2 regions of the Paenibacillus sp. FSL F4-0243 genome follow, and region 1 is predicted to be linked to the other one. Evidence: a T-box and tRNA genes for the amino acid it is inferred to sense, from the RefSeq annotation. Region 1 holds a T-box; the other holds one or more tRNA genes.

Region 1 (16,186 bases):
TGCAGATGTGGATCTCGTGTACGGACAAGATGTGGGTATTGCCGATATCGGTGCTGTTCGCAGTAATGAAGCCTATCTGTCACAGTATATTGACCACGCCGTATTCGAGGATCAGTCAAAGGGATATGTAGTATGTTCCAGACAGAATCAGCCGCAAGGTGGCAAATTTCCATACCTACAACAGGGTGCAATCACTAAGGCAGCAAGCTTCTCAACAGATGGTTTCCAATTCTTTGGATTGTCTTATAAAGAGACCAATCAACCAGAAAGCCTGAGACGTGAGCAATTAAGTAATGAAATCTATCAATATGAATTCGCTTATACTGCGCTGCAATCGGAGCGGGTGAAGCTGAGTGGGGAAGCCCGGTTTGTATTTTATGGATTGTTCAAGCAAGATCATCCAGAAGCGATTACCTCGTTAGAATTCACGAAGGATGTTACTGCGGCTTGGGAAACGGTAAAAGAGTTGCCTTTAGAAGCTGAAGCACCGCTCGAGCGTTCTTTCTTGACGAAAGAGCTGGGAGCACCACTAGCTGCAAATTCTCTGACGAGCGAAGAGATCGAAGCCTTGTTCCCGGTTCGCTATCAAGAGGAAAAAGAGGGAGACCAGCTTCTGTCTTTCTTCACGGAAAATTATGAGCATGTTGTATTGAAAGAGAAGGAACTTAAGGTAGAGCGTCCTCATGGTCATATTCTAATGAGTGGGGATAATGCCCGACTTAACGATAAGGTCATCACTACGACTTCCTATATGTACGGAATATTTAACTCACAAATCGTTATTGGCAATACCAATTTCAACAAGCTCATGACCAATGCCAGAAATGCACTTAACATTCCAAAGGCTTCGGGACAAAGAATCTATGTACAGTGGAATGGCGAATATCGCCTCTTGACCATGCCTTCATTGTTCGAGGTTGGTTTCAACTATGCCCGTTGGTATTACAGAACAGATGGCGAATGCTTTATTATTACGAACTACACTACTGCAGATTCTCCGGAGATATTCCTGAATGTGCGTACGGAAAGTGGAAAAGCTTATCGCTATCTAGTCACTAATCAAATCACTATGAACGTTAACGAATACGAGCTTCCATATCAATTCAAACAAGAAGAGGGAACCGTAACCTTCTCGGCTGATAGAAGTGCACTAAGTGCAGGAGAATATCCTGATCTGCAATATAAATTCCAGGTACAGGGAGCGGATTTCACTCTTCAAAATGAAGGTAGGCTCGTCTCTCATGCTGACCAGTCAGATGCGCCGCTAGCTATTCTGGAACTGTCGGAGAGCAGTGAATGGACATTGAACATTCAAGGTCTTCTGGATGGTAAGGAGATTCAATCGAGCAGCCGTACAGCCGAAGAGGAGATTTCCGCATACCGCGAGTTCTACAGCGGGGTTATGAATGGCTTCCGCTTGACGTTAGGTGATGGGTCCGAAGGTGAGTTGTTTAAGGTAAATGCTCTAGCTTGGTGGTATACACATAATATGCTCGTCCATTATTCAGTCCCTCACGGATTGGAACAATACGGCGGCGCTGCTTGGGGAACCCGTGACGTGTGTCAGGGACCAGTGGAATACTTCATGGCTACGCAAAAATACGATCAGGTTCGCGAAATATTGCTGACCCTGTATGCTCATCAATATGAAGATGATGGTAACTGGCCACAGTGGTTCATGTTTGATAAATATACGAAGATTCAGCAAGAGGAGAGCCACGGAGATATTATTGTATGGCCACTCAAAGTGCTTGGAGACTATTTGGCGGTAACGCAAGACTACAGTATTTTGCAAGCGACTGTGCCTTATACTCGTAAGCATAGCTTTGATTTTACAGAGGAAAAAGCGACGCTGCTGGATCATGCACGGAAGGAAGTTGCTTATATTAAGAATCACTTCCTGCATGACACGCATTTGTCTTCTTACGGTGATGGTGACTGGGATGATACACTCCAACCGGCTAATCCACAGCTGAAGCAGTACATGGTTAGCAGCTGGACAGTGGCGCTTACCTATCAGACATTGAATCAGTTCTCAGAAGTGCTTCATAAAGTTGATCCAGCAGGTTCGGAAGAGTTGAAAGCGATGGTGGAGGGAATCCGTGAGGATTTCAACACACATATGCTTCAATCTGAGGTAATTCCAGGCTTCTTGTATATGGAGGACCCAGAGCAAGTGAAGCTTATGGTACATCCAAGTGATACGGAAACAGGGATCCAATACCGTCTGCTGCCAATGACGCGCAGTATGATCAGTGAGCTGCTTACACCAGAACAAGCCGAAGCCCACTATGAAGTAATCCAAGATAAACTGTTCTGTCCAGATGGCGTTCGTTTGATGAACCGTCCAGCTCAATATGTTGGCGGCGTAAGCACCCATTTCAAACGTGCGGAGCAAGCTTCTAACTTTGGTCGGGAAATTGGACTTCAATATGTACATGCACACATCCGTTATGTAGAAGCTATGGCTAAGCTAGGGAAAACCGATCAGGTTTGGAATGGCCTAGCGGCGATCAATCCGATCGGAATCCGCGACGTGGTGCCAAACGCTGAACTACGTCAGGCTAACTCTTATTTCAGTAGCTCGGATGGTAAATTTAACACCCGTTACGAGGCACAGGAGAATTTCGATAAACTGCGTAATGGTGACGTAGCGGTTAAAGGTGGCTGGAGAATCTATTCAAGCGGTCCTGGGATCTACATGAACCAGTTGATCTCGAATGCACTGGGGATCCGTACGGAAGGCGGAGATTTAATCGTCGATCCAATTCTGCCGGAGTCGCTGGACGGAATGCGCTTTAGCTTTGAATATGCAGGCACTAAGGTAGACTTTATTTATCACCTTACGGGCTCTGATAACAGTCGGATTACTGTTAACGGTACAGAAGTTCAAGCCGAAGGTACGCTTAATCGCTACCGTAGTGGTGGTATCCGTATCAAACGTGAGGACTTTGATCGTCTCTGCGTAGAAGCTGGAAATGTGATAGACATTTATAAGTAAGATAATAAAAAAGGGCAATCTCCGCGATAAGCGTGGAGATTGCCCTTTTTTTACTACATACGGCTCGGTGTCGGTAACCCAAGCACCTCTAGCACTTCACCTAAAGTGTCCTTAAATCTCGAAGTGAGCCAGAGGCGGAACGCGATGGTAGCCTCCGCACCTTTTAAAATCGGACATATAGAATAGAAGTTATTGAAAAGTGTGGCTAAGGTATGCGCGTATGTGCAGAGTATATTCGGCGTCAATTCTATGCTGGCAGAATACAATGTCTCCTGCCAGAGGCTAAGCTGTCTCAGCAAAGCGAGCTCTGCTTTTTCCATTTCGAGTGGAAATTGAAGCTTTGAGGCATCTGTGCTGAATGGGATTGTAGATTTGCTCAAAACACTGCTGGCACGGGCATAGGTGTACATCAGATAAACCCCGGTATTACCGGATATTTCGGTAGCCTGTTTGAAATCAAACACGATTTCCGTTCCCAGGTTAAACCGCAGCAGATAATAACGAATAGCAGCAGCTGCAATGATATGGCTGGAAAGACCCTCTTTATCAGAGCGCGAATGTTCTATGTTCTGTTCCATAAGCTTTACTAAATCGCTCACCTTAACGCCGATTCATTGGCGCCCGGACATGGCATAAGAAGATTTTCCTTCTGAAGTATCTATCCCCAGCTCAGCAGCAGAGGCCGGACTAAGAGAAACAACGCCATAACTTACATGATGGAGCTTCTCAGCCTGCTCGTTATATCCTAGTGCTCCTAAAGCCTGCTTAACCATTTGTTGCGGATATTCCTGTCTATAATCGATCACGTTAATAACACGGTCGGCATGTCCATAAGGCTCATGGGTTCCAGTTAAACCTGTGGTCCATAAACCAGACGAGAATTCACTGTAGGTGAAATCTTTGGATAGTAGACCGAATTTCCAGAGATGATAAGCAATGTCTTTGGCTGTATACGTCAAAATCCCATTCGAACGAACAAGCACCTTATCCATCTGATGATCCTCTGACTCCGCTCCACTGCTAACCTCTGTCCCTTGCTTTAGCACCCAGCAGCCCGCAAGTTTGCCTTCAGTCTCCTGTACAAAAACTGCCGTTTGCTTCAATAGCTCAGATGCGGCTGTCCAGAATCCCTCTTTTAAAATATTGCTCTCCCACACCAGCAGGTCATAGTGAATACCAAAACGCTTCATTTCCGCTACATGTTCTCTCACAATACGTTCAGCGACTAAGTTGCCCAGCCACGCCTCATTACCATCACCCTGTTCAAGGGCATGCAGCATATCCGTGCGCTTGTGAGTGATCTCTGGATTCCGTGCATATTCTTTGTTCACTTTGGCATATAGATCCCAGCAATAATCACCGAAGCGTTGATGTTCCCCTTCTAAAGGTACATTTAATAAACCAACGACTGTATCTGCCAGCTGGTTGCCCAGATCATCCACGTAGTTATGGACCTCTACGGTATGTCCGGTTCTTTTCATGATTCTGACCAGCGCATCGCCGATGCAAGCATTTCTCAGATGACCTACATGAGCAGCTTTATTTGGATTGATTGAAGTGTGCTCTATGATGACCTTTTCCCTTGTGCTGTCAGGCAGATTAAAGGAATGTTTAGCCCACACCTGCCAATCCATATACAAATTAATAAATCCAGGAGCAGCTACTTCGACTTTTTGTAAAAGACCCGTGTATCTCTCTTGTAATTTAATTTCTGCTTTTACTAACTCTGCTATGACGAGAGGGGATTTACGCAGGAGTTTGGCTAGCTGCATAGCAATATTGCAGGAATAATCACCATGCTCTAGATTAGCTGGCTGTTCGATCAGAATTGCAACATCGTTTGGGTAGGCAACTTCTAAGGTGTGGAATACTTTTTTTACACTTTGTTCAATGCTGTGTTTGATGATTTGACTTAACATTTTATACCCTCCTTTGAAAATACAAAAAAGCCCTCGTCTCAAAAGAGACGAGGGCTTTAGCGCTCGCGGTACCACTCTCGTTGCTAAACAGATCTTTAGCCACCTTACAGGATAACGGTCTTCAGCCGGGACTTCCTACTTAGGTTCAGAAGTCCATCTCACGGGTGCGCTTCATTAGGTGATCTGTACCGGCTTGCACTTACCCGGCTCGCTGTGGACTAGAACACGTTAACTACTCTCCCGCTCATCGATGCTTGAATAATTTTTATCAGTATAACGAATATTTCGAAAAAAGCAATAGGGTGTTGCTCAGTAAAGTCTAGAAGATGCTTGAGTTTTAGATTGTCCGATTAGTAGATTACAAATTCAAAGAATAGAAGGTTGCCTTTTTTTCGGGTGGCAATTCCTTTGCTTAAATGTCCACACATTAATTTTAAATACAGAATATTACTATATAGAGCTATTAGTTATGAACCATGTTACTAGTGTTGTAGTTTTTAATCTTTCAAACTGCTGGTGGAAGGGAGGAGTGAATAAAGATGGCTTTATTTTCAACTGGACCTATAGATAATAGTCCAATTCTGGGGATCAGACAGACGCAAATAGTAACGGTAAAAGTAGTTAATCGTGATTCTCTTAATTCTTATAATCTCGTCATTCAAGGCTTCTTACTAAATGGGTCAAGAACGATGTATGTGAATGAAATGGTAAGTCTCGCACCTAACCAAGTTCTAACTAGGAACTATTTTGCTGATTTAGACGCATTTGAATTTGAGTTTGTAACATTAGAAGAAGTTGAAGCAGAGATAGGGATCTCAGTCTGGGGAAAACAGGCTTCGGGAGAAATGGTAGATTCTCATCGTATAGTAGCGTGGGAAAAACATACAGCAATAATCTAAAGGAGTGTTGAAAATTGAGTTATTTATCTACCGGGCCGATAGATAATACCATGGTGGGAGGTATACGACCTACTCAACATGTTACGATCAAAATCGATAACCGAAGCGATGTTGTTTCTTCTACAGTTCTCGTCCAAGGATATTATATGGATGGGACAAGAACTTTATATGTTAGTGAGCTTGTTAACGTTATGCCTGATCAAGTTATAACAAAGGACTATTATGCGGATTTTGATGCGTTTGAATTTATTTTTACGACTTTAAGCCTGGTAGATGATCCTATTCAAATTTCAGTCTGGGGAAAAAATAGTGTAGGTCAAATTGTGACTGCTCACCGACTTGTCCATGCTGAATTACTTGGAGCAACGGTAGGGGCAACTGGTGCTACAGGGGCAAATGGAGCAACAGGGGCAACGGGTGCGGATGGAGCGACTGGAGCAACTGGGGCCGACGGAGCGACTGGAGCAACTGGAGCCGACGGAGCGACTGGTGCAACAGGGGCCGACGGAGCAGACGGGGCGACTGGAGCGACAGGAGCAACTGGAGCCGACGGAGCGACTGGTGCAACTGGCGCAGCCGGAGTGACTGGCGCAACAGGGGCAGCCGGAGGAGCGACAGGAGCAACGGGAGCGGACGGAGCGACAGGGGCAACAGGAGCCGACGGAGTGACAGGGGCAACAGGAGCAACAGGAGCAGATGGAGTGACTGGAGCAACGGGAGCGGACGGAGTGACCGGAGCAACGGGAGCAACGGGAGCGGATGGAGTGACAGGAGCAACGGGAGCGGACGGAGTGACCGGAGCAACAGGAGCAGATGGAGTGACTGGAGCAACAGGAGCAGATGGAGTGACTGGAGCAACGGGAGCGGACGGAGTGACCGGAGCAACGGGAGCGGACGGAGTGATTGGAGCAACGGGAGCAACGGGAGCGGATGGAGTGACCGGAGCAACAGGAGCGGACGGAGTGACTGGAGCAACAGGAGCAGATGGAGTGACTGGAGCAACAGGAGCAGATGGAGTGACAGGAGCAACGGGAGCGGACGGAGTGACCGGAGCGACTGGAGCGGATGGAGTGACCGGAGCAACAGGAGCGGACGGAGTGACTGGAGCAACTGGAGCGGACGGAGTGATTGGAGCAACGGGAGCAACGGGAGCGGATGGAGTGACCGGAGCAACAGGAGCGGACGGAGTGACTGGAGCAACAGGAGCAGATGGAGTGACTGGAGCAACAGGAGCAGATGGAGTGACAGGAGCAACGGGAGCGGACGGAGTGACCGGAGCGACTGGAGCGGATGGAGTGACCGGAGCAACAGGAGCGGATGGAGCAACAGGAGCGGCAGGTGTAACTGGAGCAACTGGAGCGGATGGAGCCACTGGAGCAACTGGAGCAGTTGGAGTGACTGGAGCAACAGGAGCGGCAGGTGTAACTGGAGTGACTGGGGCAACGGGAGCAGCTGGAGTGACTGGAGCAACAGGAGCGGCAGGTGTAACTGGAGCAACGGGAGCGGATGGAGCCACTGGAGCAACAGGGGCAGCTGGAGTGACTGGAGCAACAGGAGCGGCAGGTGTAACTGGAGCAACGGGAGCCGACGGAGTGACTGGAGCAACAGGGGCAGCTGGAGTGACAGGGGCAACGGGAGCAGTTGGAGCGACTGGTGCAACAGGAGCCGACGGGGTGACTGGAGCGACGGGAGCGGCAGGTGTAACTGGAGCAACAGGAGCGGCAGGTGTGACTGGAGCAACAGGGGCAGCTGGAGTGACCGGAGCAACAGGAGCCGATGGAGTGACCGGAGCAACGGGAGCAGTTGGAGCGACTGGAGCAACGGGAGCCGACGGGGTGACTGGAGCAACGGGAGCGGACGGAGTGACTGGAGCAACAGGGGCAGCTGGAGCGACTGGGGCAACAGGAGTGGCAGGTGTAACTGGAGCAACAGGAGCGGCAGGTGTGACTGGAGCAACAGGAGCGGCAGGTGTGACTGGAGCAACGGGGGCAACTGGAGTAACTGGAGCAACCGGAGCGACTGGTGTAACGGGAGTAACAGGAATAACTGGTGTGACTGGAGCAACAGGGCCGAATATTCAAGCTGAGGGATTCTCAGCGTTCCTATCAGCTTTGTCAGTTTCTACTTCTTCCCAACTGACTGGATGGTCTGTGGCTTCTCCTTTCTATTCTGATCCTTCCTTTAACCCTGTTACGGGTAATTACACAGTTCCGACAACGGGTAGATATTCTATTGAAGCGACCATTAACTATTCCACAACTGCCTCAATCTCAATTAGTCTTGGTAGTGGGGTTAATCCAGCTTTCGTAGTTCAGAGAACTTCTCCTACTTCAACAAATCTGGTAAGTGGATTATTCCCTGTGTTGGATGTGAATGTTGCGCTTATTCTAGATTTGAGAGCTATTTTGGGAAGCGGGACTGTAACGCTGGTTGGAGAATTTGCACTAACAGCAGGTGATGTTATTGGTTTGTTCTATGTTTCTAATGGCTTGACGGTTCCTTTGAATCTGGGCGGTGCCAATACTTCGGGTATAGTTTGGTCTGTTCATGAATTGACGTAAATTTATCTCTGAGTTTGATTGTGAAAATAGAGGATGCACAGTAGCCGTAAGGATGGCTTCCTGAGCTATCCTCTATTTTGTTAACGGGACAAGTTTTGGGCAGAACAGAATAATGCTCCTAAGAGTTACAATCTATTGAATATTGATAGATTTATAGATTTTTCCAATAGCACTCAATATGTATAGTAGTAGCTTTTGATAGATGTCCACACATTAAAAAGAGAAAAGAATATTACTATAAAGAGCCGAAAATTTCCAACTGAAAAATATAATAGGCTCATTGTTAGCGAATTTAGAGTAGATCGGAGGAATGATTATAGTAACGCTACTATTTAGAATTTTTTGCAGGCAATCTATTTAAAAATAAAAGGAGTTGATAACTTGAGTTATTTATCTACTGGACCTATAGAAAACAATCTGGTAAGCGGTGAAAGACCCACTCAGCTTGTTACTATTAAACTTGTTAATCAGAGTGATGTCACTGCGTCGTTGATTCAAGTCGAAGGATATTATATGAACGGTACAAGAACACTATATGTTAGTGAACTTCATACTGTGGGACCTAATGAAGTACTAACAAATGATTATTATGCAAATTTTGATTCATTCGAATTTTCATTTACAACACCAACTTTGATAGACGATCCAATTCAAGTCTCAGTTTGGGGAAAAAGCAGCACAGGTCAATTAGTGACTGCTCATCGGCTTGTCTACTCTGAATTGTATGGTGAAAATATAGGTTATTCAGGAGCCACTGGAGCCACCGGAGCCACTGGAGCCACCGGAGATACCGGAGCGACAGGAAGTACAGGTGCAACAGGAGCAACGGGAAGCGCAGGTGCAACAGGAGCAACGGGAAGCGCAGGTGCAACAGGAGCAACGGGAAGTGCAGGTGCAACAGGAGCGACAGGAAGCGCAGGAGTTACCGGAGCAACGGGAAGCGCAGGTGTAACAGGAGCGACAGGAAGCGCAGGTGTAACAGGAGCAACAGGAAGTGCAGGTGCAACAGGAGCGACAGGAAGCGCAGGAGTTACCGGAGCAACGGGAAGCGCAGGTGTAACAGGAGCGACAGGAAGCGCAGGTGTAACTGGAGCAACAGGAAGCGCAGGTGTAACAGGAGCAACGGGAAGTGCAGGTGCAACAGGAGCAACGGGAAGCGCAGGTGTAACAGGAGCGACAGGAAGCGCAGGTGTAACTGGAGCAACAGGAAGTGCAGGCGTGACTGGAGCAACAGGAAGTGCAGGTGCAACAGGAGCGACAGGAAGCGCAGGTGTAACTGGAGCAACAGGAAGCGCAGGTGTAACTGGAGCAACGGGAAGTGGAGGCGCAACTGGAGCGACTGGAGTGACAGGAACAACCGGAGCAACGGGACCTGCTGGTTCAGGTGCAATCATTCCTTATGCTTCTGGTCTTCCTGTAGCTATGACAACTGTATTAGGAGGCTTGCTGAATACTTCAAGTATCGTAGGATTCGGAAGTAGTGCGACGAATATTAGTGCTGCTGGCGGTACGATAGATCTCACCGGAGCGGCTGGAACCTTGCTGAACTTTGCATTCTCAGTTCCACGCACCGGAACAATTACCTCTTTGGCGGCCTATTTCAGCACAACAGCAGCGCTTAGCTTATTAGGTTCTACAGTAACAATCACTGCTCAATTATTCAGTTCTTCTACACCTAACAATACCTTTGCTGCAGTCCCTGGTGCTGTAGTCACATTAAATCCTCCATTTACAGGTGTCCTTTCACTTGGCACAATTAGCAGTGGTATTACTACAGGCTTGAGCATTCCTGTAACCACTGGAGAGCGGTTGCTGTTGGTCTTCACTTCAACAGTAACGGCCGGAGTCGACGTTGCGACAACCATTGCTGGATACGCTAGTGCAGGAGTTACAATCACTTAATACGATGAATTTGAAAAAGGGATATCCCAAAAGCCATTTGGCTGAAGGATATCCCTATTTTTCTCCAAACATCATTACACCTAGATCATCAGAATTTCTCGGATGTCTTGTTCTGTAAGGGTAGATAACCCTTCCTGACCTGGCTGGATCACTTCATCGATTAAGTTCCTTTTCTTCTGTTGCAGCTCATACATCTTGTCCTCCACAGTGCCTTGGGTGACGAGTCTGATCACTTGCACTACTTTTTTCTGTCCGATTCGGTGAGCCCGATCTGCAGCTTGCTGTTCGACGGCAGGGTTCCACCATAGATCGTATAGAATGACAGTGTCTGCCCCTGTTAAATTGAGTCCGGTTCCGCCAGCTTTTAAGGAGATCAGGAAAATATCCCGCTCTCCTTCATTAAATTGATTACATAAATCTACGCGCTGAGACACAGGCGTTTGACCGTCTAGGTAAAAATATGGAATACCTTGATAGCCGAGTTCACGTCCAATCAAACCGAGCATTTCTGTGAACTGGGAGAATACTAGCATTCGTTTACCTGAACTGCGGCATTCCTCTATGATTTCAAACAGCTGCTCGAACTTGGCAGAGCTTCCTTCATACCCATCCACAAATAGAGCCGGGTGACAGCATAGCTGGCGCAGACGGGTGAGACCAGCAAGGATTTTAATCCGATTATTATTACCGAAGCTATCCTGGGTCAGATGCTTAAGCGCCTCTTTTTTCAAACGGGCGAGATAAGCGACATATAACTTCTTCTGCTCAGGGAACAGCTCACAGGCTTGGAGTGATTCGATTTTCTCAGGCAATTCTTTTAACACATCACTCTTTAAGCGCCGCAGCAAAAAAGGACGTGCCCGTTTAGCGATTGTTTCCCTCGGCAAATCGTGAAAAGCCTTCTTACCTGGAAACAACCCGGGAAACACAGTACCGAAGATGGACCATAGATCTTCTAGCGCATTCTCAACAGGAGTCCCAGTAAGTGCAAAACGATGCCGGGCTTGAAGAGCCATAACTGCTTGAGCGGTCTGCGTCGTATGGTTCTTTATGGTTTGCGCTTCATCGAGAATCAGGGTGTGAAAAGATTTCTTAGCATACAACTGAACATCTCTTCGAAGCAGCGGGTAAGAGGTGATAATTACATCCGCCTTCGCTGCATTTTTTAAAATTCGACCGCGTTCCGTTAAGCTTCCATCTGCAATAACAGCCTTAATCTCAGGCGTGAATTTTTTAAGCTCATTATGCCAGTTGTAGGTGAGAGAGGCAGGAGCGACAATAAGAGCGGGCAGACCACTCTGACGAATATCCGGAAGCTCAGAGAGCAGAAAAGCGATACTTTGCAGCGTTTTGCCAAGACCCATATCATCCGCTAAAATCCCCCCGAAACGGTAATGGGCCAGCGTCTTCAGCCACTGAAATCCATACTGTTGATAATCCCGGAGCACAGGAGCCAGACTATCTGGTATAGGGAAATCAAGGTTCTCAGGATTGTGCATATTCGCAAGTAATCTTTTAAAGGATCTGCTTAGCTTGACTGAGTCACTTTGAGAATCGGAAGAGGTTAAGTGTAACCCACGAACGACTGGTAAAGAAAATTGCGCACCTTTAATCTCACCTTCTCGAATGCCCATCTCGTTCATAAAGGTGATGATTTCTTGGAGCTCCTCGCTCTCCAGAGGTAGCAGTGCCCCTTCGGGCAATCGGTAGTATTTACGTTTATCCTGAAGTGATTTTAAGACCATCACAATCTCAGATTCTGGAATACCACCCATGTCGAATTTAAAATCAAGCCAGTCGGTTTTCTCATTCCAACTAATACTCACTTTTGGTGGCGTGGTTCCCGTGAACAGTCTCTCTTTAACAGCGGTGGTCGCATAGACCGTTAGTAGTGGCTCAAGCAACGGAATCGTGTGGTATAAAAAATCGTACTCACCGTCCTCATCCGTCATAATATACCCGCCTTCGGTTTTGGCGAAGGATTCATGCTCCATCAGCTCCAGAATTCGGGCCTCTCCTTCACCGTCGCGTATAAGAATCAAGTCCGTACCGCGAACATGGGCTTTTTCATCCAAAGGATTGATGATAATGTCGCCATACTGAAACTCTAGCCCGGCGAGCAGTCGATCACGCACACGGTCCAGATAGAGCCTCGCTATAAGCTTATGTTGCACAATTCGATCAGCAATAGATTCGGCAATATGCACGTTTCCCAGTTTTTTCAAACCAGGAATAACCTTGTCCATAAAAGGCTCCATTTGTTCGGGGGCAATGTCGATGCCATCTCGACGAGAGGATTCCAGCATTTTCTTCATCTCAGATAGGCGCATGCATTCCTGAGCAGTTAGCTTCAACAGCTTACCTTCAGACAGCACGAGTCCGTAATCTTCCAGAACTGAGATCTGCTCCAGTCCTTGAATATCCAGATGGTAGCCTTCACCTTCGGCTTGCTCGAACGCAAAGCTAAGGGGCGGTGCTTCATTAGACATATGAATGCCTTCGTACAACACCTCTTCTTGTTGCAGATATACCGACTGAACCTCTGAAAGTGCGGGCTGAAGCGTCTCCCAGAAAAAAGGAGGGATAGCCAGCAGGCGATCTCCCCCCAGGTTGCCACCATATGGAGAGTAGTTAGTGACGTTATCGCGATACATTTTTTCATTTAAGACAATTTCAATTAGCTTCTGAAGAACGATGTTATCTTCCTTCCGAAAGCTGTGAATGGAAGGGTCATAGACGAAATGCTTCGAGAATTCGAAGGTTTCTCCACGATGTACACGTTCCAGAAAACCTCTTATTCTATGAACGACATATAGTCGTTTCGAGCCGATTTTCATTTCTATTCCCAGCATGGTAGTGCTATAGCTGTAAGTGAATGGCTTGCAGATGAACTCGACATTTAAAGGGATCCTATTATCTACAAAAGCCCCAGTACCGCTCGGACGCGGCTTATGGTTACTGAACATGCCTAGCAGGCTGCTCACAAGATGCTGGTCTCTGGACCTTCCTCCCATGTCTCGCGTAGAATCCGTAACATTACGTGGGGTTAAGACTCCAGTATCTTCAATAGTAGAATGGCTGGAAGTTCCGATACGGTCTGGCCGTTCTCCAGCAGTTTCAAGGGCATCAATGCTGATCAGTACGGCTGCGATATGTTTGCAGAAAGGCCCTCCATGCGTGTAAGCAGGACAAGTACATTCTGCCGTGACATCACCGTCGATATCGATGACAACCATGACTTCGTAGCCAATGCCCCCTTGAACGAGCGCTTCATAACGAGAGCGGGGAAGATCTGGGATGGATTCATTACGTTCTTCAACATCTATTATATCGACGCTTCCTGACTGGTAATAAGCTAATCCTTTTTCAAAAATAGACTTGCCGCACAGCAGCTTAATTACCCGTTCTGTCACACTAAAGCCCATAACATAATTCCTTCCTCGTAACTTGTTCTTCGAAAAGTCCGATTATTATATAGTCCTTATGATAACAGAACGGGCGTGCGCATCAAATAGGGGCTGCTACTCCACTAATCCCGTGCATAATAAAACGGATCGTCAGGTCAATCTCTTCCTCATCGTTCCAGTCCTTCTCCGGTTGTAGCAGCAGGCGATTAAGCAGATACCCACCAATGGATGAAATAGTGAAACGTAGAATAGCGGGTGTGGGTAATTCAATGACTTCACCTTTTGCCTTGAAGTGTTCAACAATTTCGATGACGCGCTCCAGCACCTTGCTTAGAATATTTTCTGCGAACTGTTCTCTGAGCAACGGTTGGAAAGGAATCTCCTGTATCAGAATCTTTAGCATTTTAAAATTTCTACGGGCGAACTCCAGACGATTGACGATAAATGACCGTAGGAATTCTTCAAAGCTGTCATATGGAACATCGAGTACCCCGTTGAAATTCCGCAGTACAAAAGGAGCGAGCATACGACTCATGGTGGGGCCAATGATGGAGAGCAGTAAATCTTTTTTGGTTTTGTAATATCGGAAAATCGTCCCCTCTGCTACGCCTGCCTTTTGAGCAATTTCACTAGTCGCAGCAGCAGCGTAACCTTTTTCGGAAAACACCTCAATCGCCGCATGCAAAATGGAAATCTGCTTCGGTGTCAGTTTATCCTCTTCACTTATGGCCAGCAGCTCTTCAATCCACTGCTCTTCTATATTTTGTTCCGTAGAATCATATTCTTTCATTACAATTATCCTCCAAACTTGGTTCATTCCGTTCAACCGATGAAAGTTCTTAGTGAGGCTACATTTTCCGGTGTTTGCGCAGTGCCAATACATTCAGCACCATGAATAATAGTGAAAACCCGATCAGCACATAGACATCCAGAGCGATGGAATTCCATCCTTTGCCACGGATCATGATGTTCATAAGCGCTTCTGATCCATAATAAATTGGGGTTGCGTAGCCGATGCGCTGTAGCCATAGCGGTAGGGTGTCGAGTGGGAACAGTCCGCTGAGGAAAACTTGTGGCACGATAATAAGCGGGATGAACTGAATCATCTGTAGCTCGTTGGCTGCAAAAGCAGATAGTAGCGTGCCCAGCGTCAAAGCTGTCATTGACAGGAGTAAGGTGATCAGCATTACGTAACCAAAGCTTCCCGTCATCATAATGCCAAGAATCTGAATGGAAAACCACGAGATCAACAGCGCTTGAAATACGGTAAAAATGCCGAAGCCACATACATACCCGAGTACAATCTCCCATCTTTTTAAAGGAGTAGAAAGTAAACGTTCAAGGGTGCCTGTAGTCCGCTCTCGCAGGAAAGAAACACCGGCAATCAGGAATACGAAAAAGAAAACAAATACGCCAATCATAATCGGACCGAAGCGGTCAATCGTCTTCATATTCTCAGAACCGTATAAGTAGCTGATCTGGGGCTGTAATTGCAGCTGTTTCTCTGTACTTGGAAGAAGCTTCTGAGAAAGCTTTTGAAGCGTCATAATTACTGCCTTGTTGGCTGTAGGATTGCTACCCTCTAACAACACTTGAGGGATGACTCCTGAATTCCCAACGTTTCCGTCCAAAGTGATTAAAGCGTCAATCTTTCCTTCTACTAGAGCACTTTTCCCTAGCTCTTCGCTGGCATACTCTTTAATTGTGGTATTTTCTTCTTTTAACGCAGCTGAGATATTTAGTGGCACACCGGATACTCCGATTTTTGGCTCATAGGCGTCCCCGTTGAATACCAAGCTCATTAAACTTAGAACGATAAGCGGTGCAATGAACATTAAGGCCATCGTTCTTTTATCATGAATAAATTGTCGCAAAATCCGTAAGGTGATCGCTCGAATTCTCATGAACGGACACCTCCATAATATAGAAAGGCTTCTTCAATAGAAGCTGAGCCAGTGGCTTCAAGCAATCCGGCAGGTGTGTCGGCGGCAAGCAGTTTGCCATCACGGATCATTCCAAGGCGATCACATTTCTCAGCTTCATCCATGACATGCGTAGTGAGTACAATCGTGGTACCTTTCTCGTTCAGAGCTTTTAGTTCTTTCCAGATGGATAGTCGGAGTACAGGATCGATACCAACTGTTGGTTCATCAAGAAGAAGTAGCGGAGGCTCATGGAGCAGCGCAATCGCCAGGGATAGGCGGCGTTTCATTCCGCCAGAGTATTGATCTACTCTTTTGCGCAGATGCTCCTGAAGATCTACTAGTTCCATAACAGCTTTGATGCGTTTTCCGCGCTCCGCACCTTTTAGTCCATATAGCGCAGCGAAGAACTCCAGATTTTCTTTTGCGCTGAGTTCCGTATATAGGGCATCAGATTGAGCCATGTATCCAATTTGCTGCAGCATGGATAACTTAGGCATGGTGACACCAAGCACCTTTACCTCACCTGAGGTCACCTCATCGATACCTGTAAGCAGCTTTACTAGCGTTGTTTT
Region 2 (16,186 bases), 1.5 Mb from region 1:
TAGTCAAACGCATGGAATCTACGAATTGACCTTTAGGACGACCCATGTGACTCGCAAGAATGATCTTTGCACCGTTCTCAATCAAATATTTAATGGTAGGAAGGGTTTCGCGAATACGAGTATCATCAGTAATCTTACCGTCTTCTACAGGTACGTTGAAATCCACGCGTACAAATACGCGTTTACCCTTTACTTCTACATCACGGACGCTCTTTTTGTTCATGATTAATTCCTCCACACCCAAAGTTGTTTCTAGCAGGAAACAAGAAATACATTTAGAAAGAGCGGAAACAAGGAACTTCTGTTTCCGCTCTATAGATGTTACTTATATCAAGTCAATTACTTAGCGATTTTAGCGAATTTCTCCAAAGTACGAACCAATTGTGCAGTGTAGGACATTTCATTGTCATACCAAGCAACAGTCTTAACGAGTTGTTTGTCGCCAACAGTCAATACTTTAGTTTGTGTAGCATCGAACAGGGATCCGAAAGTCATACCTTTGATATCGGAAGATACGATTTCATCTTCAGTGTAACCATAAGTGTCTGGATCGGAAGCTGCTTTCATTGCTGCGTTGATTTCTTCAACAGTAACGCTCTTATCAAGAACAGTTACAAGCTCAGTCAGGGAACCAGTTGCAACTGGAACACGTTGAGCCGCGCCATCCAATTTACCTTTAAGTTCTGGAATAACAAGACCGATTGCTTTAGCAGCACCAGTAGTGTTAGGAATGATGTTCTCAGCTGCTGCACGAGCGCGTCTGAAGTCACCTTTAGCGTGTGGAGCATCCAAAGTGTTTTGGTCACCAGTGTAAGCGTGAATTGTAGTCATCAAGCCTTCAACGATACCGAACTTGTCGTTCAATACTTTTGCCATTGGAGCTAGGCAGTTCGTTGTGCAAGATGCGCCGGAAATAACAGTCTCAGTACCATCAAGAATGTCATCGTTAACGTTGTAAACGACAGTTTTCATGTCGCCAGTAGCTGGAGCGGAGATAACTACTTTCTTAGCTCCACCTTTCAAGTGTTTTTCAGCTGCTTCTTTAGTTGTGAAGAAACCTGTGCACTCAAGTACGATATCAACGCCTAGGTCGCCCCATGGCAATTCTTCAGGGTTGCGGTTAGCAAGAACCTTAACTTCTTTGCCATTGACTTTGAAGAAGCCATCATGTACTTCAACATCACCTTGGAATTTACCTTGAGTTGTATCATATTTAAGCAAATGAGCAAGCATCTTAGCGTCAGTCAAGTCGTTGATTGCTACCACTTCGATACCTTCTACATTTTGAATACGGCGGAAAGCAAGGCGTCCAATACGTCCAAATCCGTTAATTCCAACTTTTACACTCATTGAATAGTTCCTCCTAGAATTCGTTTTATTTATTCAAAACAGACCGTGAAGCCTGTCATGACAACAATGTTAAGTATGATGCAAGATATAATCTCTAGTGAGTTACGAGGATATCTGTAACTGATTATCAATTTCCTTGCCGATTTCCACAGCAGCAGCCTCGTCGGTGACGAGTATATTCTCCTGCCCGAAACGCAGCATGGCATGAATGGCTTTGGCCTTTGGTTTGCCTCCAGCAATACCGATGACTGTCTCCGTCCGAACAATATCTTCTAGACGTAGTCCCATCGTAAGCATCGTATGGACAACCTGACCATCTTCGTTAAAGTAATACCCAAAGGATTCAGCCACGGCTCCCTCACCCTGGATTTCTGAGACAGTTGCCTCATCCAGCTTGCGGCGGCGAGTCATTTCAATGGCATCCCCAATCCCATGTACAATAATACGCGAACTGCGGATGATTTGTACAATCTCTCCAATATTAGAGTCAAGTGCTAGTGACTGGTAGGCATCCCCACTAAGTAAATCAGGTACATGCAGCAACCGGTAATTCGCTCCTACCCGCTTTGCCATTGTTGAGGCAATCGTATTGGCTTGAATCTCCATACTCTCTCCTAATCCACCACGCGCCGGAACAAACCAAGCGTTCTTATAGGAAAGGGATAACGGCGGTGTCAGTTGATCAGCCATATCGGCAAGCGTTGATCCACCTGTGACAGCAACTATATCATCTGTACGAAGTACACTGAGCAGCGCTTTTGCACCCGCTCGGCCAAGCTCACGTTTGGTGAACGGCGATGACTCACAATCACCCGGCACCACAATAACTTTATCCAGACCGTACGTTGCCCGAATTTTCTCTTCCAGCTCATCCAGACCAAACAGGCTCTTAACGACCGGCTCTAGCAAATCAAGCAGTCTACGCCCAGCAGCGCTAATGCGCATGCCAACGCTCTCGATCTCAATGAGCCCTTGCGATTTCAGAAGATCCGTCTCGGCACGCAGTACCCGCTCAGTCATATCAAGTGAAGCGGCAAGCGTTCTGCGCCCAATTATATCGGACAGCATGATCTGATGAAGAATCGTGTACCGTCTCTTAAGGGTTTCCATGAGATCAGGCAGAAGCTGCTTTTGGATATCTAATAAATTACGCATACTTTCACTCCTGCAACTTCGTCTTCCTCTATTCCCTTGTTCATGGTCTCAAAATGTCCCGGGTAAACTTTTTAAGTCCCACTCATATTCTAACCAAATATTGCTCGAAGTGCAAGTCTTCCGAGAGTAGAATTCTCAAGCGCTTGTCTTCTTATACATTTATAGGATTGGGAAAGAGATTCAGCTCCAAAAAACCTGTCATTAACAATCCAGATTCTTTAGCTGAGTGAAACACAATGTACGCTTGTCCACCTTGAAGACAAGGGATAGAGCCTGAGTACAGTATTATTAAAAATATAAGAAATTACAGGTTTCACGTTATATATCATCCTTATATTTCTACGAGAAACGGTTGTCGTCAATAAAGGACGACAGCGTCGTTTCTTCCTGTCCATTGCAATTGCACAGAAATTGTATTATAATCATTTTTGTTGCGCCCGTGGTCCAATGGATATGACGTAGGCCTCCGAAGCCTGAGATCCAAGTTCGATTCTTGGCGGGCGCGCCATTAATTTCACTTTTGTACATAATTTAGTAGTGCCTATACTACTACTTAACCAAAGAGCCGCGTGTCGGCTCTTTTTTTTGAATATAAGTTTGACTTTCTTTGACTTTTTGTTTGAATTTGTTTATCATGTGGGTAATACGGCAAGAGTAAAAATGAATACATTTGAAGAACCAATATCAAGGAGGTTTTCCACGTGAGTTATATTCCTATGGTAGTAGAACAGAGCAACCGCGGTGAGCGCGCTTATGACATCTATTCCCGCCTGCTGAAGGACCGCATCATTTTCCTTGGAACGGAGGTTAATGACGTGGTAGCCAATTCTATCATCGCACAAATGCTGTTCTTGGCTGCCGAAGATCCGGAGAAGGACATTCACCTTTATGTGAATAGCCCAGGCGGTTCCATTACTGCAGGTATGGCTATTTTTGATACAATGCAGTACATTAAACCGGACGTTTCCACCATCTGTGTGGGTATGGCAGCTTCTATGGGAGCTTTCCTACTTAACGCTGGCGCTAAAGGCAAACGCTTCGCGCTGCCTAACAGTGAGATCATGATTCACCAACCTCTGGGTGGTGCTCAAGGTCAAGCAACGGATATTGAAATCCGTGCCCGTCGTATCCTGAAATTGCGTGATAAGTTGAATCGTATTCTTGCAGAACGTACGGGTCAACCGCTAGAACGTATTGAGAAGGACACTGATCGTGATTACTTCATGACTGCTGCAGATGCGGCAGCTTACGGTATCGTTGATAAAGTCATCGAGAAGACACTGCCTAGCGGTGTGTAAGCTATAAAACAACACAAAGAGGCTGTGCCCTATCCACTTGATGGTTAGTGCACAGCCTCTTTACTTTTCAAACCACTACTTCATACGAATCTCAATTAATACAAACCACCATAACCAAGCGCATCCAGTTTCTCAGCAATCACACGGTAGCCTCGACCATTAGGATGTAAGTGGTCAATTGATAAAAGCCCTCTCTCGTTTCCTGCAAACTCACTATAAATAGAAGCAAATCCACATACCCGGCTACTGTACTGTGAGGCATAACTGTTAAACTGCCTTACCCACTCTGTAGCGCCTACTACCTGAGGATAGGGATTATACAATCCCACAATTCGAATGATATAAGGTCTACGCGTTCCCGCCTTCAATTGGAAGAGGATACTCATAATTGCAGCAAAATTCTGTTTGCACTCTTGCAATGATCTTCGCAGCTCTTTAGATAAATTTTCAGGTTGTCTAGCTGCAGCCTTCGCTGCATGGATTAAATCATTACCACCAATGGATAGAGTGATAATATCCGCTGCTCGAATGGCTTCACGAGTCATAGAGCTTCCGCGTAGCCGCTGTTCCAATTCAGAAGTAGTCAATCCATTCACGCCCAAATTCGTGGAGGCTACGTTAGAACGCAGTCTCCCTTCCGCCATTCTACGGTACACCGGTACAAAACCGTTACCTGGCAGAGCGCCAAATCCAGTCGTCAAGGAATCGCCAATTGCAGTGTATTGATAGCTCATAGCTCTCCCCCGTTCATAAACTAGTTACTCCATTTAGCATATGAATTCGAGGTGATTCTGGTAAGGGGGAGATGTCCAGTTCTATTTATTTTACAGCAGCAAATGGGCTGCCGCCTTCCGGCAACAGTTCTTTGAAAGTAAAGATGTATTCGGGGAACCCCGCAGCATAAGCTGTGTATTCATACAATTGGAAGAACAGAACGACCTGATCATCCTTCAGATAAAAATACTTTTCCGTATTCAATCCGTTGAATCCTCCCAAATAACTTTCCTCCGCTTTTACTAGCTTGTTTAACTTAGCATTCAACTCTTTTTTGTAGTTTGGGTTAGCTCCGAACAGGTCGCCCAACAGCAGACGTTTTCCATCCTTGAGCGAAAAGGTAAAAGCCTCCCGATTGGTCATACCATGAGCGCCGCCCGTATCGCTATACTCTGACATCACTAAACTGATCACACCATCCTGATTGTAGGTCACCACATAATCTATATCATAAGTATACTTAGGCTCTGACCCGGATCGATTCGAGATATCCTTCTCTGCGCCTGCAGCGAATTTCATGGCACTTTCTTTCAAAATATCATTCATGGCCTGCTGTGCATTGGAATTGCTTAATCCACTAAACTTCGGATAATCAAGCTGGATCAAAGCCTCTTTCCGATCCTTAGCATAGGTCTCCGTGGTTACTATCAACGCATTCTGTGATCTATTCACCACATTCAACCTACTAGAGCCCCGACTCCAATCCACTTTATAACCCAAATAATCATTTAACAGACCGGATGGAACATAAAGCCGGTTGTTTATTAGCTTTCCTTCATACTCTCGAATGTAATAATTATTCACCCAAATTGAAGTACCATAGCTAGATAACAGCAACTTGGCCTTAGTCGTTCCCTTTCCGATCGTGTATGCATTTTCTTTTTTATCATAAGTTAGAGGTAATTGCAGCACATCACGCATAAAGGTAATCGGAATCCAGACCTTCCCTTCCTGCAAAATACCTGTCTGCTGAGAAATTACCCCGTTCGCCTTTAAAGCTATACTTGCAGCAATAGCCTTGCTCTTCGTCTGATCAGACGCTGCATAACCCTTATCACTAGGCAGCAATCCTCCACCAAGCAATAATCCCGCCGACATCAAACCTATGCCCCATTTGCGTACTGTTTCTTTTGAGATATTCACCATCTAATTTTCCCACTCCTTTCCAGTTTATTAAACCTAATCTTAGAGAATTTACACAAAAAAAGAGGCATCCCCCACTATTACTAGTGGAAGATCACCTCTCCTCTCTGCAATCATCTTGTTCTGCTACTATTTCAATTCATACATTACGCTCAGCTGTGTTGTAACTTTAACTACTCCCGGTTGAACGGATGTGCTTGCACCAGCATCTGCTGCAGCCATTTCCATTTTTAGATTCTGTTCAAAATAAACCGGAGTGACATTGCCATCATTTTGGCTGACCGTGATTACTTGACCCAAGCTACGTTTAGCTGCCTTAGCAATAGCACCTGCTTTAACATCTGCGTTCGCCATCGCCTTTTCAATCACCTGAGCTTCAAAGGCAGAAGTATCTTCCACGGAAAAACGTGCATTTCCGATATTATTTGCCCCCGCCGCAGATGCAGCGTCTAGCAATTCACCAACCTTAGTCAGATCTCTATAGGACACTAACAGTGTATGATTCGCGTTGTATCCTTTCACTTGCTGTCCTTCTTTTTCACTATAACTATAGTTGGGTTGCACATAGAATTGGGTACTTTGAATATCCTTATCTGCGATTTTCCAAGTCCCCTTCAGTAGAGTAGTGATCTTTTGGATTTTAGCAGCATTTGTTTTTTGCGCTTCTTGCGCAGTTGTAGCCGTAGTATCCACACCGATGGACAAGTATACAATATCCGGCTTGATGGACAACTCACCTTTACCTACTACACTAACAACATTTTTCTGCACTTCATCTGCATAAGCCTTTGCAGGACCTTGGAAGACACCACTCATGCTAATCCCTCCAATTAACAAACTTCCTACGATCAACACTGAACCAATCTTTTTTACCAAACCTTTCATATTTGCCAGCCCCTTTCATCCTTTGTGATTTGTTATTATCCTCTAGACGAGTCTTTTTGGTAAATGTTGCACAGTTAAAATCTATTTTTTGGTATAAAAAAAAGCCCCTAGGGGCTTTTTAGTCATTCGATAAAAAGTCACTTCAAAAGATTATTGGTTCTCAAGCTCTTCTTTGCTGACGAGACTCGTCAAAGCGTTTACAGCTTGATCCGCGTCTGCACCATCCGCGCTGATATAGATCTCCGTGCCGGAACTGATCGCTAGGCTCATAATACCCATAATACTTTTGGCGTTTACTTTTTTATCGTCTTTTTCCACGAAAATCTCCGACGAAAACTTGTTAGCTTCTTGCACAAACAATGCTGCCGGTCGAGCGTGTAGCCCTGTCTTCAACCGAACAACTACCGGGTGCTTTGTCATGAAACGCTTACCCCCTAATTGAGTTCTCCCCAAAAATTTCACATTAATTTTATATTATTATATCATTATAACGTAAACCACACTAGAAAAAAAGTGACTAGCCGCCTCGAACCTTGTCCGCCAGTTCATCAATCTTACGAAGTCGATGATTTACTCCGGACTTACTAACCGTACCTTTCAGCATTTCACCAACCTCTTTAAGGTTGATATCCGGATGTGCCATTCGAATTTCTGCAACTTCCCGCAGTTTATCCGGTAAGCTCTCCAGACCCACTTCTCGCTGCAGCAGTTTGATATTCTCAATCTGCCGCACTGCGGCACTTATCGTTTTATTGAGATTCGCAGTCTCGCAGTTCACGATCCGATTCACGGAATTACGCATATCGCGCATAATTCTTACATCCTCAAATTTGAACAACGCTTGATGCGCCCCGATCAGACTTAAGAATTCGATAATCTTCTCGCCTTCTTTAATGTATAGAATGAACCCTTTTTTACGTTCAATGCAGCGTGCGTTTAGGTGAAATTCACCAGCCAGATCGACCAGCGCCTTACAATGCTCCTCATACATCGAGGAAATCTCCAAATGGTAAGAGGAACCCTCCGGATTATTAACGGATCCGCCCGCCAAAAAGGCACCCCGCAAATAAGCACGCTTACAGCAGTTATTCCCAACAATCTCTTTATCAATACCGTCGGTAAAAATAAATCCTTCGGACACAATTCTGAGATCATTTAAGATTTCCTGTACGCGACTAGGGATTCTAACGATATAAACGTTATTTTTCTTCAAACGCATTTTTTTACGCACGAGTAGCTCAATATGGACCTGGTAATATTTCTTAAGTAAAGAATATACCCGCCTTGCAATCGCGGCGTTCTCCGTCGAAATGTCGAGAATCACCTTTTTGCTTGAAAGCTGCACAGATCCATTCATACGGATAAGCGCTGACATTTCCGCCTTCTCACAACAGGGCTCACTCTCCACCATCGTCAGCTCTTTTTTGGTAAGGGCCGCAAAAGACAAGGGTCTCACCTCTTTCTGAAAATAAGTACGTCATTCATATATACAAGCATAAACGCCTTCGGCGTCCTTTTGAGGACGGTAAGCGTTTAAGCGAGAAAAATAAGAAAGTATAGGTGTAAAACTTATATTTTCTTATATTTTAAGTTATACCCTAGGGTTTCTGTTTATCCAATCTTGCACAAGCTGATAGATATGATGACTAAGCTTATCGGTATCATGCCTTAAATAAGTTCGGAATAACACTAGCTTATCCGCTATAACTTTATATGCACTGCCTTCTAGTACATCCTTGTCGAGCTGTACCGGACGTGCACCCTTCTCAGCGTATTTCGACTGCACCTGCTCTGGAATTTCACCGTCATTCACAATAATATAATCAAATAAATGAATCCCAATATGATCATAAACGGCTTGTAGATGGTCATTTACAGTATAATTATCCGTTTCACCAGGCTGAGTCATTACATTGCAGACAAAAATTTTGATTGCATCAGAAGATACAACTGCTTCTGCTAGCTTCGGAACAAGTAGGTTCGGAAGAATGCTCGTATATAGACTACCTGGCCCCAAAAGAATTGCATCAGCATTTCGAATCGCTTCAAGTGCTTCAGGCAACGGCTCCACATCAGCAGGCTCCAAAGAAACCCGTTTAATGATCCCGCCTGCTTCCGGTATCTTAGATTCACCCGTGATAATCGTGCCGTCCGACATTTCTGCACGCAATACTACGGCATCCCCCGCAGCGGGTAATACCCGTCCGCGAACAGCAAATAATCGGCTAAGCTCACGAACAGCTGTGACAAAATCGCCAGATATATCTGTAAGCGCGGCAAGAATTAAATTGCCAAGACTATGACCCGCCAAGCCTTCGCCCGTGTTGAAACGATATCTCATAATATCCGCCATGAGCGGCTCTACATCAGCCATAGCTGTTAATACGTTACGGATGTCCCCAGGAGGCGGCATTTGCAGTTCACTGCGCAAAATGCCCGAGCTTCCTCCATCATCTGCTACGGTAACTATAGCTGTAATATCTAGCGGCTTTTCTTTTAAGCCGCGAAGCATGACAGATAGCCCCGTGCCACCGCCCATAACGACGATACGTGGACGCTGTCTTTGTTCTTCAGCCACTATGGACCCCTTCTCTCATTAGTGCCGATCACGCTCGGAATCCCGATGACTAACGGCTACGGATTCCGTTTCGCTGACGCCCAGCATTTTGCCCAAATATTCAGAAATGGCTACTGAACGGTGTTTCCCGCCTGTACAGCCAATGCCGATAATAATCTGGGATTTACCTTCCCTACGATATTGCGGAATTAAGAAATGAAGCATATCGAGCAGTTTGGTCAGGAACACCTGTGTTTCAGGCCACTTCATTACATAGTCATAGACATCGCTGTCCTGACCTGTTTTTGGCCGCAGATGATCCACATAATGTGGGTTAGGCAAAAAGCGAACATCGAAGACGAGGTCTGCATCAATAGGAATACCATACTTAAATCCGAACGATGTAATGTTCACGGAGAGTGTACTTTTTCCTAAATGCGAGAACCGAGAAACGATCTTCTCCTTGAGCTGCACTGGTTTCATACTGCTAGTATCCAGACATAATGTAGCTGAATTCTTTAATTCCTCAAGCATTTTACGTTCCAGCTTGATACCATCAAGCGGAAGTCCCTTAGGCGCTAGAGGATGATGACGCCGGCTTTCCTTGTAACGCTGCACAAGCACCGAATCCGTAGCATCCAAGAACAAGATTTCACAGCCAATGGTTGACTCATCTTTGATATAGGCTAGAGACTCGGACAGAGCAGTGAAGAATTCCCTACCGCGCAGGTCAATTACAAGCGCTACCTTGGCGATCTTACCCTTCGACTGCTCAATCAGTTCTGCAAACTTAGGGATCAGCACCGGCGGCAAATTATCGACACAGAAGAACCCTAGGTCTTCCAGACTCTGCACAGCAATTGTCTTACCCGCACCTGACATTCCGGTAATAATGATCAGGGTGGCTCCAGCCGTTGGAGTATTGTCCAATTCGGTCATTAAAGCGTCCCCTCCCTAAATTAGTATATGAATACTCCCTATCTTTTAAGAACGAAGCAGAAGACCTGCTGCACCCACAATACCTGCATCATTACCAAGCTCTGCAGGAATAATCGAAACACCAGTCTGAAGCGGCGCCGGTGCGAGCTTAGCAAACACACGACGAACTTCATCAAATAGAATATCTCCAGCCTTAGACACACCACCACCAATGATGAAGACCTCAGGGTTAAGCACGGCTGCAACAGAAGCCATAGATTTACCCAGGTAGTATGCTGCACGGTTTACTATGCGAATCGCTACTTCATCGCCAGCCTTAGCCGCATCAAAGACTTCCTTCGCAGCAATCTTCTCTACCATTGAGAGGGAAGTACGATCACCACGAGCTACTGCATCGTTAGCCATACGAATAATTCCTGTAGCAGAGGAAACGGTTTCCAGACATCCCATATTACCGCAACCACATTGAATGGCTTCCAAATCCGGCACTACAGTGATATGGCCAAGCTCACCTGCTAGACCTGCAAAACCTTGATAAATCTTTCCGTTAATAATGATTCCGCCACCAACACCTGTTCCTAGCGTATAGCAGACACAGTTTTCAATCCCGCGTCCTGCACCACTCCAGGCTTCACCCAGTGCAGCCACGTTCGCATCATTGTCTATTTTGACAGGCTTGTTCCAGCGGTCTTCCAAAATGGAACGAATCGGCACATCTTTAAATCCTATGTTGGGCGCAAGGATAATGATTCCTTCACGAATATTTGTGAACCCTGCTACGCCCGCGCCTACACCTGCAAGCTGATCCCAAGAGTACGGGGAATCCTCCACAATTTGGCGTACATACTTCTCGATATTATCGATAACAGTATCGACACCTTCTGCAGTTCCTGTGGGTCCCTCATAAGTATGCAGTAGCGTTCCCTCAGCATTGCAGATTCCAACCTTAATTGCAGTTCCACCCAAATCCACGCCAACGTAGATATTCTCAGACATGTAACAAGCCACCTTTTTTTATACTAAAATAGTTAATCCTAAGTACCAACTATAATAGAAGCCCCCTCTGTGGTCAAGGAAAGACAACACACCCGGGAATTCCTTATTTTAATACTATACTCTATTATATTCTAAAAAGACCCCCTTACGACTAAGTAAGAGAGTCTTCTGACTATATTATTATCTGGAAAATAACCTAAATCACCCATTTATTCTGACAAAATACGCTTTTGCCCCTCCAGTGCACGGATAGGTGCGATATTCTGTGTAAACTCCAGCGTACCCATATACCGACCAGTCTCGTCGCGGACAGCGAAATAACGGATATAGATAAATTTATCCTTGATGTTGATCCAGAAGTCCTCAGCATCCTTACGACCTGCCTTAAAATCTTCCAGAAGCTTCTCCACCACATGAACACTTTGAGGCGGATGACAGTTCTGTACCGTGCGGCCGATAACTGCCTTAGTTCGGGCAAAGATACGTTCCTTCCCGTGTGAAAAATATCGAACGACATCATTCTCATCAATGAATGTCAGATCTACTGGCAGGTGATTGAGTACTGTTTCGAGCTGATGCAACGACAACAGCCCTGTCTCAAAACGGATGAACCCTTCTTGCGGAGCGGCTCCCACTGCTTCACCCTGCAATGCTGCACCTTCCGGCTCTGCGGCACGTTCGGGTATCCACTCCTGTTCCGGCGCCGTTAGGCAGAATCCGATCTCATCGCTCTCCCGAGCGATTTTGACCCATTCGTCTTCCGTCAATTTATCCAGCGACATAGGCAATAAAATATTTTCTTCCTTAAAAATCATTTCATTAACTTCCTTGATGATCTCCGTAAGTTGAACACCAATATCTGCTGCATTTCCGCTGTAGCTGCTGAGCGCTGTTTTTGCATCTTTAATCATACGACGGATATGATCATCCACGCCCCACATTACCTTGGTTGGTCCATAAATGCCGTATTTTTCAAGGTAAGGGAACAACAGATTTTCTTTTCGACTATAGTGTTTATCTAGATCCAGCAGTAAGCTAAGATCCTCCAGCAGCTTAAAGATCAGCTCCTCGCTGTCATTCTTCTGGAATTTGGTAGCATGCAAATCTAAACGGAAGTTCACAAGTCTTTCAATCTCACGGTTTTCTAGCTTGAAGGTGTGGACTGGGTGGCCGGGTTGTTCTTCAGGCTTTGAGGAGCGGTGAATTTGCTCAATAGAGCCTTTGAATATTGCTGTATGCACCGAACAAAGCCGCTGTACCTCGGATACTGGAATTCCCTCTTCAGTCATTAACGAATGCTCCATTGCAGAGATTTCCGCAACAGTAACATCACCTACAGCTTCCTCGAAGCGTGCCTTAACCTCTTCAACACTTTTGCCTGCATGCAGTTCTTTAATAATCTCCTTGAGCATGGCTTGGCGACGAGTTTGCTCCGGTACATCAACCTCGCGGTTATTTATCAGTTCACTCATTATTGATCTCTCCTTAATGAAATTTTGATGATAGATTCCTTTATTTCATAATCTCGAAGCCATGTCGTTCAAATGCTAACTTCACGGTGTTGAGATCCATTTTCTTCAGCTTGATTCCTTTGGATAAGGTCATGAAACGGCCAGCGGTCTGCAGCATACCTGGCTTAGCAATGTCCTTAAAGCCCAGCTCTACCATAATCTCAACGACCTCTGGATGCCGGGATACCATCTCGAAGATAGACTCATCCATTCGCAGCATTTTTTCCATTGGACTCTTCTCCTTTATATGAGAACTATTCTCAACAACAGATTAGCATAGGCCGTACAAAGCAATTGTGATTGCAATCACTAAATCAGAAGAAAGCAAGGACCGTTCTTTTAAAGATGGATTATGAATAATGTCAAATTAAAAAAACTGCCCCTAAGCTTAATAGCATAAGGGACAGTCTAATTCGTAATAAATTATTTATTATAGCGTTACTCCTGTTTTAAATATGGATATCTCGCGGAAGTTATTCTTCTCGTTATTTACCCATTCCCCACTAGCTACGCTGATAATGTAGTTAATGAAGTCACGCAGAACCTCATCTGGAGAACCATCTTCAACCAACACACCTGCGTTAAAATCGATCCAGTGACGTTTGCCTTCATACAATGGGGTATTGGTAGACACCTTCATTGTTGGCACGAATGTACCAAAAGGTGTCCCCCGTCCGGTCGTAAAGATCACCAATTGGCAGCCGGCAGCAGCCAGAGCCGACGAAGCCACTAGGTCATTGCCCGGCGCGTTAAGAAGATTTAAGCCCTTGTTAGTGATAAGCTCTCCGTACTTGAGTACATCCATTACCGTGGAATTACCGGATTTTTGAGTGCAACCCAGCGATTTATCCTCAAGCGTAGTAATTCCTCCGGCTTTATTGCCTGGCGAAGGATTTTCATATACCGGCTGTTTATAGTCCATGAAATACTGCTTAAAGTCATTGATGAGATCAACAATTTTGTGGAAAATAGCTTCGTCTGCAGCACGTTCCATCAGAATCTTTTCGGCGCCAAACATTTCAGGTACTTCAGTGAGTACAGTTGTGCCGCCTTGGGCAGCAATATAGTCAGACAGACGTCCAAGAAGGGGATTCGCTGAAATCCCGGACAGGCCATCCGAGCCTCCACACTTCAGACCAATCTTCAGCTCAGAGAGTGCCACTTCTTCCCGATGATCGCCCTGTACGTTATTGTAGAGTTCCTTCAGCAGCTTTACGCCTTCTTCAATCTCGTTTCCAACCTCTTGGGAGACAAGAAAACGCACTCGATCCTCATCGTAACTACCCAGCATGTCTTTAAAAATATGCAAATTGTTATTCTCACAACCTAGTCCGAGCACAAGTACGGCGCCTGCATTTGGATGCTTAACCGCGTTAGCAAGTATTGTACGAGTATTGTCATGATCATCACCCAGCTGGGAGCAACCATAGTTATGCTTAAGTACTAGCACGTTGTCGAACGGCGCAATATCCCCAACCTCTGCCTTAAAAATATTGATGATCTGCTCCGCCACTCCATTCACACAACCAACCGTAGGGACGATCCACAGCTCATTACGAATACCTACAGATCCGTCAAAGCGACGATACCCCTTAAAGGTCAAATTCTCCGTTTTAAAAGGATTGGGGGTCAGCTTCTGCTCAAAAGTATATTCCTCAACCCCTGTTAGGTTTGTCTTCGTATTATGGGTATGCACCCACTGGCCCGGCACGATAGGCGCTTTAGCATGACCGATGGGATAACCATACTTCAATACATTCTCGCCTTCGCTAATACTGGTTAGTGCAATTTTATGACCTCTAGCAATATCTTCCGTAATTTTTATCTCTTTTGAACCAATCACAATGGTGTCGCCTGCTTGATAGTCTTTAAGTGCAACTGCCACGTTATCAGCCTCGTTGATCTGCAGTACCTCTTTCATAGTCTTAATCATGTCGTTATCCACCTCCTGTGTATTAGTTGTGTGCAGGTCTCTTCACGTACGCTTGCAGCGCTTGCTTCATACCTGTTCTCTCAATCGCAATGAGCCCTTCTGTCACCTTGTCAGTAAGACCAGCCACTTCATTCAGGTCACAGCCCCAGCGATTTGTCGCTGCTAATACCTCGACAGCCAGTGCCCGTAACCCAGTGTCTGTGCCATCCCATCCTCCCCACAAGGAGGCGAACCATTCCAAAATATCCGCATCATCGGCCAGCTGAATCTCTTCTTCCCCTCTACGTCCTTTATAGAAGGCAATTAATGCACTCATTGAGAAAACAAGCTTCTCGGGCAATTGTCCTTTGGACTCTACATATTGCAATAAAGAAGGCAGATCTCTTGTCTTAAATTTCGAGATAGAATTAAGGGAGATGCTCATCAAGTAATGCTGCACATAAGGGTTCAGGAACCTTTCCAATACCGCGTCTGCAAAAGAATTCAATTCCTCTACCGGCAGATCCAGCGTCGGAATGATCTCATCGTAGATTAAGGACTTCACGTACGCCCCAACCTCTTCGTGCTCAATGGCCTCGGCAACCGTATCAATGCCGTACAAATACGCTACTGGTGTCAACGCGGTATGAGCTCCGTTTAGAATTCTCACTTTACGCGTCCGGTAAGGGGTCATATCATCTACCACGAGCACATTAAGACCTGCTAGTTCAGCTGGGAACTCCTCTTTAATCCACTGCGGCCCTTCAATTACCCAAAGATGGAACTGCTCACCGACAACGACCAACTTATCCTCATAGCCCAATTCTTCCGTAATCTCAGCGATGGTGTCTCTTGGATATCCAGGAACGATGCGGTCCACCAAACTACAGCAGAAGGTGTTAGCTTCATTCAGCCAGTTTACAAAGCCCTCTCCAAGATTCCATAAATCTGCATATTTCAAAATAACCTTCTTAAGCTCATCCCCATTTCGGTCAATCAGCTCGCACGGAATGATGATAAAACCTTTAGATGCATCACCGTTAAAAAATTCAAAACGCTTATACAATAAGGCCGTCAGTTTACCTGGAAAACTGCTCTGCGGAGCATCGGTTAACTTGTCGCCTGCTTCAAAAGCAATTCCCGCCTCAGTGGTGTTGGACACGATAAAGCGCAGCTCTGGATTTTCGGCAAGCTTCATATACTCCTCATGCTGGGCAAAAGGATTAAGCGTTCGTGTAATACAGTTGATGACCTCATGTTCTTTTACCGCTGCTCCATCTTTGATTCCTTGGAGATAAAGCGTATATAAACCGTTCTGAGCATTTAGCATTTCTGCAAGTCCGTTGCCCAGCGGTTGTACAACCACCACGCCACCATTGAAATCCGTTTTTTGATTCATGGTATGAATCTGCCAATCTACAAAAGCGCGCATGAAATTGCCTTCACCAAATTGCAGAACCTTCTCAGGATATTGCTTGTAGGCTTTCCAACTATCACTATTTAATCTGCTCATATAAACGCCTCCTGATTATTAATGCACACGATAAACTAATTAAACATACTTTATAATACAATATTTATATTATTATTTTATTAATTAATGCACACGTGAAAATTTTAATTCAAAATCCTTTACGAGTGAAAGGATCAAGCTGCTATGTTCAGC

The links. A T-box is a leader RNA that pairs with one kind of tRNA and senses whether it is charged. The one in region 1 lies ahead of argS (arginine--tRNA ligase), so its partner is inferred to be a tRNA-Arg.
Region 2: it encodes a tRNA-Arg, which carries the amino acid that the T-box ahead of argS (arginine--tRNA ligase) is inferred to sense. The anticodon was not compared.

The regions. Positions count from the first base shown of each region.
Region 1 is NZ_CP150151.1:5,620,658-5,636,843, reverse strand. It holds gene NSS87_RS25070 (cellobiose phosphorylase) at 1-3,001, shown strand, start outside; partial or broken gene argS (arginine--tRNA ligase) at 3,055-4,920, opposite strand; T-box leader at 4,961-5,177, opposite strand; gene NSS87_RS25060 (hypothetical protein) at 5,460-5,819, shown strand; gene NSS87_RS25055 (calcium-binding protein) at 5,834-8,380, shown strand; gene NSS87_RS25050 (exosporium glycoprotein BclB-related protein) at 8,762-10,282, shown strand; gene NSS87_RS25045 (SNF2 helicase associated domain-containing protein) at 10,363-13,707, opposite strand; gene NSS87_RS25040 (TetR/AcrR family transcriptional regulator) at 13,790-14,479, opposite strand; gene NSS87_RS25035 (ABC transporter permease) at 14,538-15,593, opposite strand; gene NSS87_RS25030 (ABC transporter ATP-binding protein) at 15,590-16,186, opposite strand, start outside.
Region 2 is NZ_CP150151.1:172,233-188,418, reverse strand. It holds gene NSS87_RS00925 (phosphoglycerate kinase) at 1-223, opposite strand, end outside; gene gap (type I glyceraldehyde-3-phosphate dehydrogenase) at 340-1,350, opposite strand; gene NSS87_RS00915 (sugar-binding domain-containing protein) at 1,453-2,505, opposite strand; tRNA gene NSS87_RS00910 (tRNA-Arg) at 2,939-3,013, shown strand; gene clpP (ATP-dependent Clp endopeptidase proteolytic subunit ClpP) at 3,207-3,803, shown strand; gene NSS87_RS00900 (GDSL-type esterase/lipase family protein) at 3,899-4,537, opposite strand; gene NSS87_RS00895 (DUF4163 domain-containing protein) at 4,623-5,723, opposite strand; gene NSS87_RS00890 (SIMPL domain-containing protein) at 5,850-6,605, opposite strand; gene NSS87_RS00885 (HPr family phosphocarrier protein) at 6,756-7,025, opposite strand; gene whiA (DNA-binding protein WhiA) at 7,123-8,052, opposite strand; gene NSS87_RS00875 (YvcK family protein) at 8,197-9,144, opposite strand; gene rapZ (RNase adapter RapZ) at 9,202-10,101, opposite strand; gene NSS87_RS00865 (ROK family glucokinase) at 10,147-11,097, opposite strand; gene NSS87_RS00860 (DUF438 domain-containing protein) at 11,307-12,569, opposite strand; gene NSS87_RS00855 (DUF1858 domain-containing protein) at 12,610-12,837, opposite strand; gene NSS87_RS00850 (altronate dehydratase family protein) at 13,039-14,529, opposite strand; gene NSS87_RS00845 (tagaturonate reductase) at 14,564-16,033, opposite strand.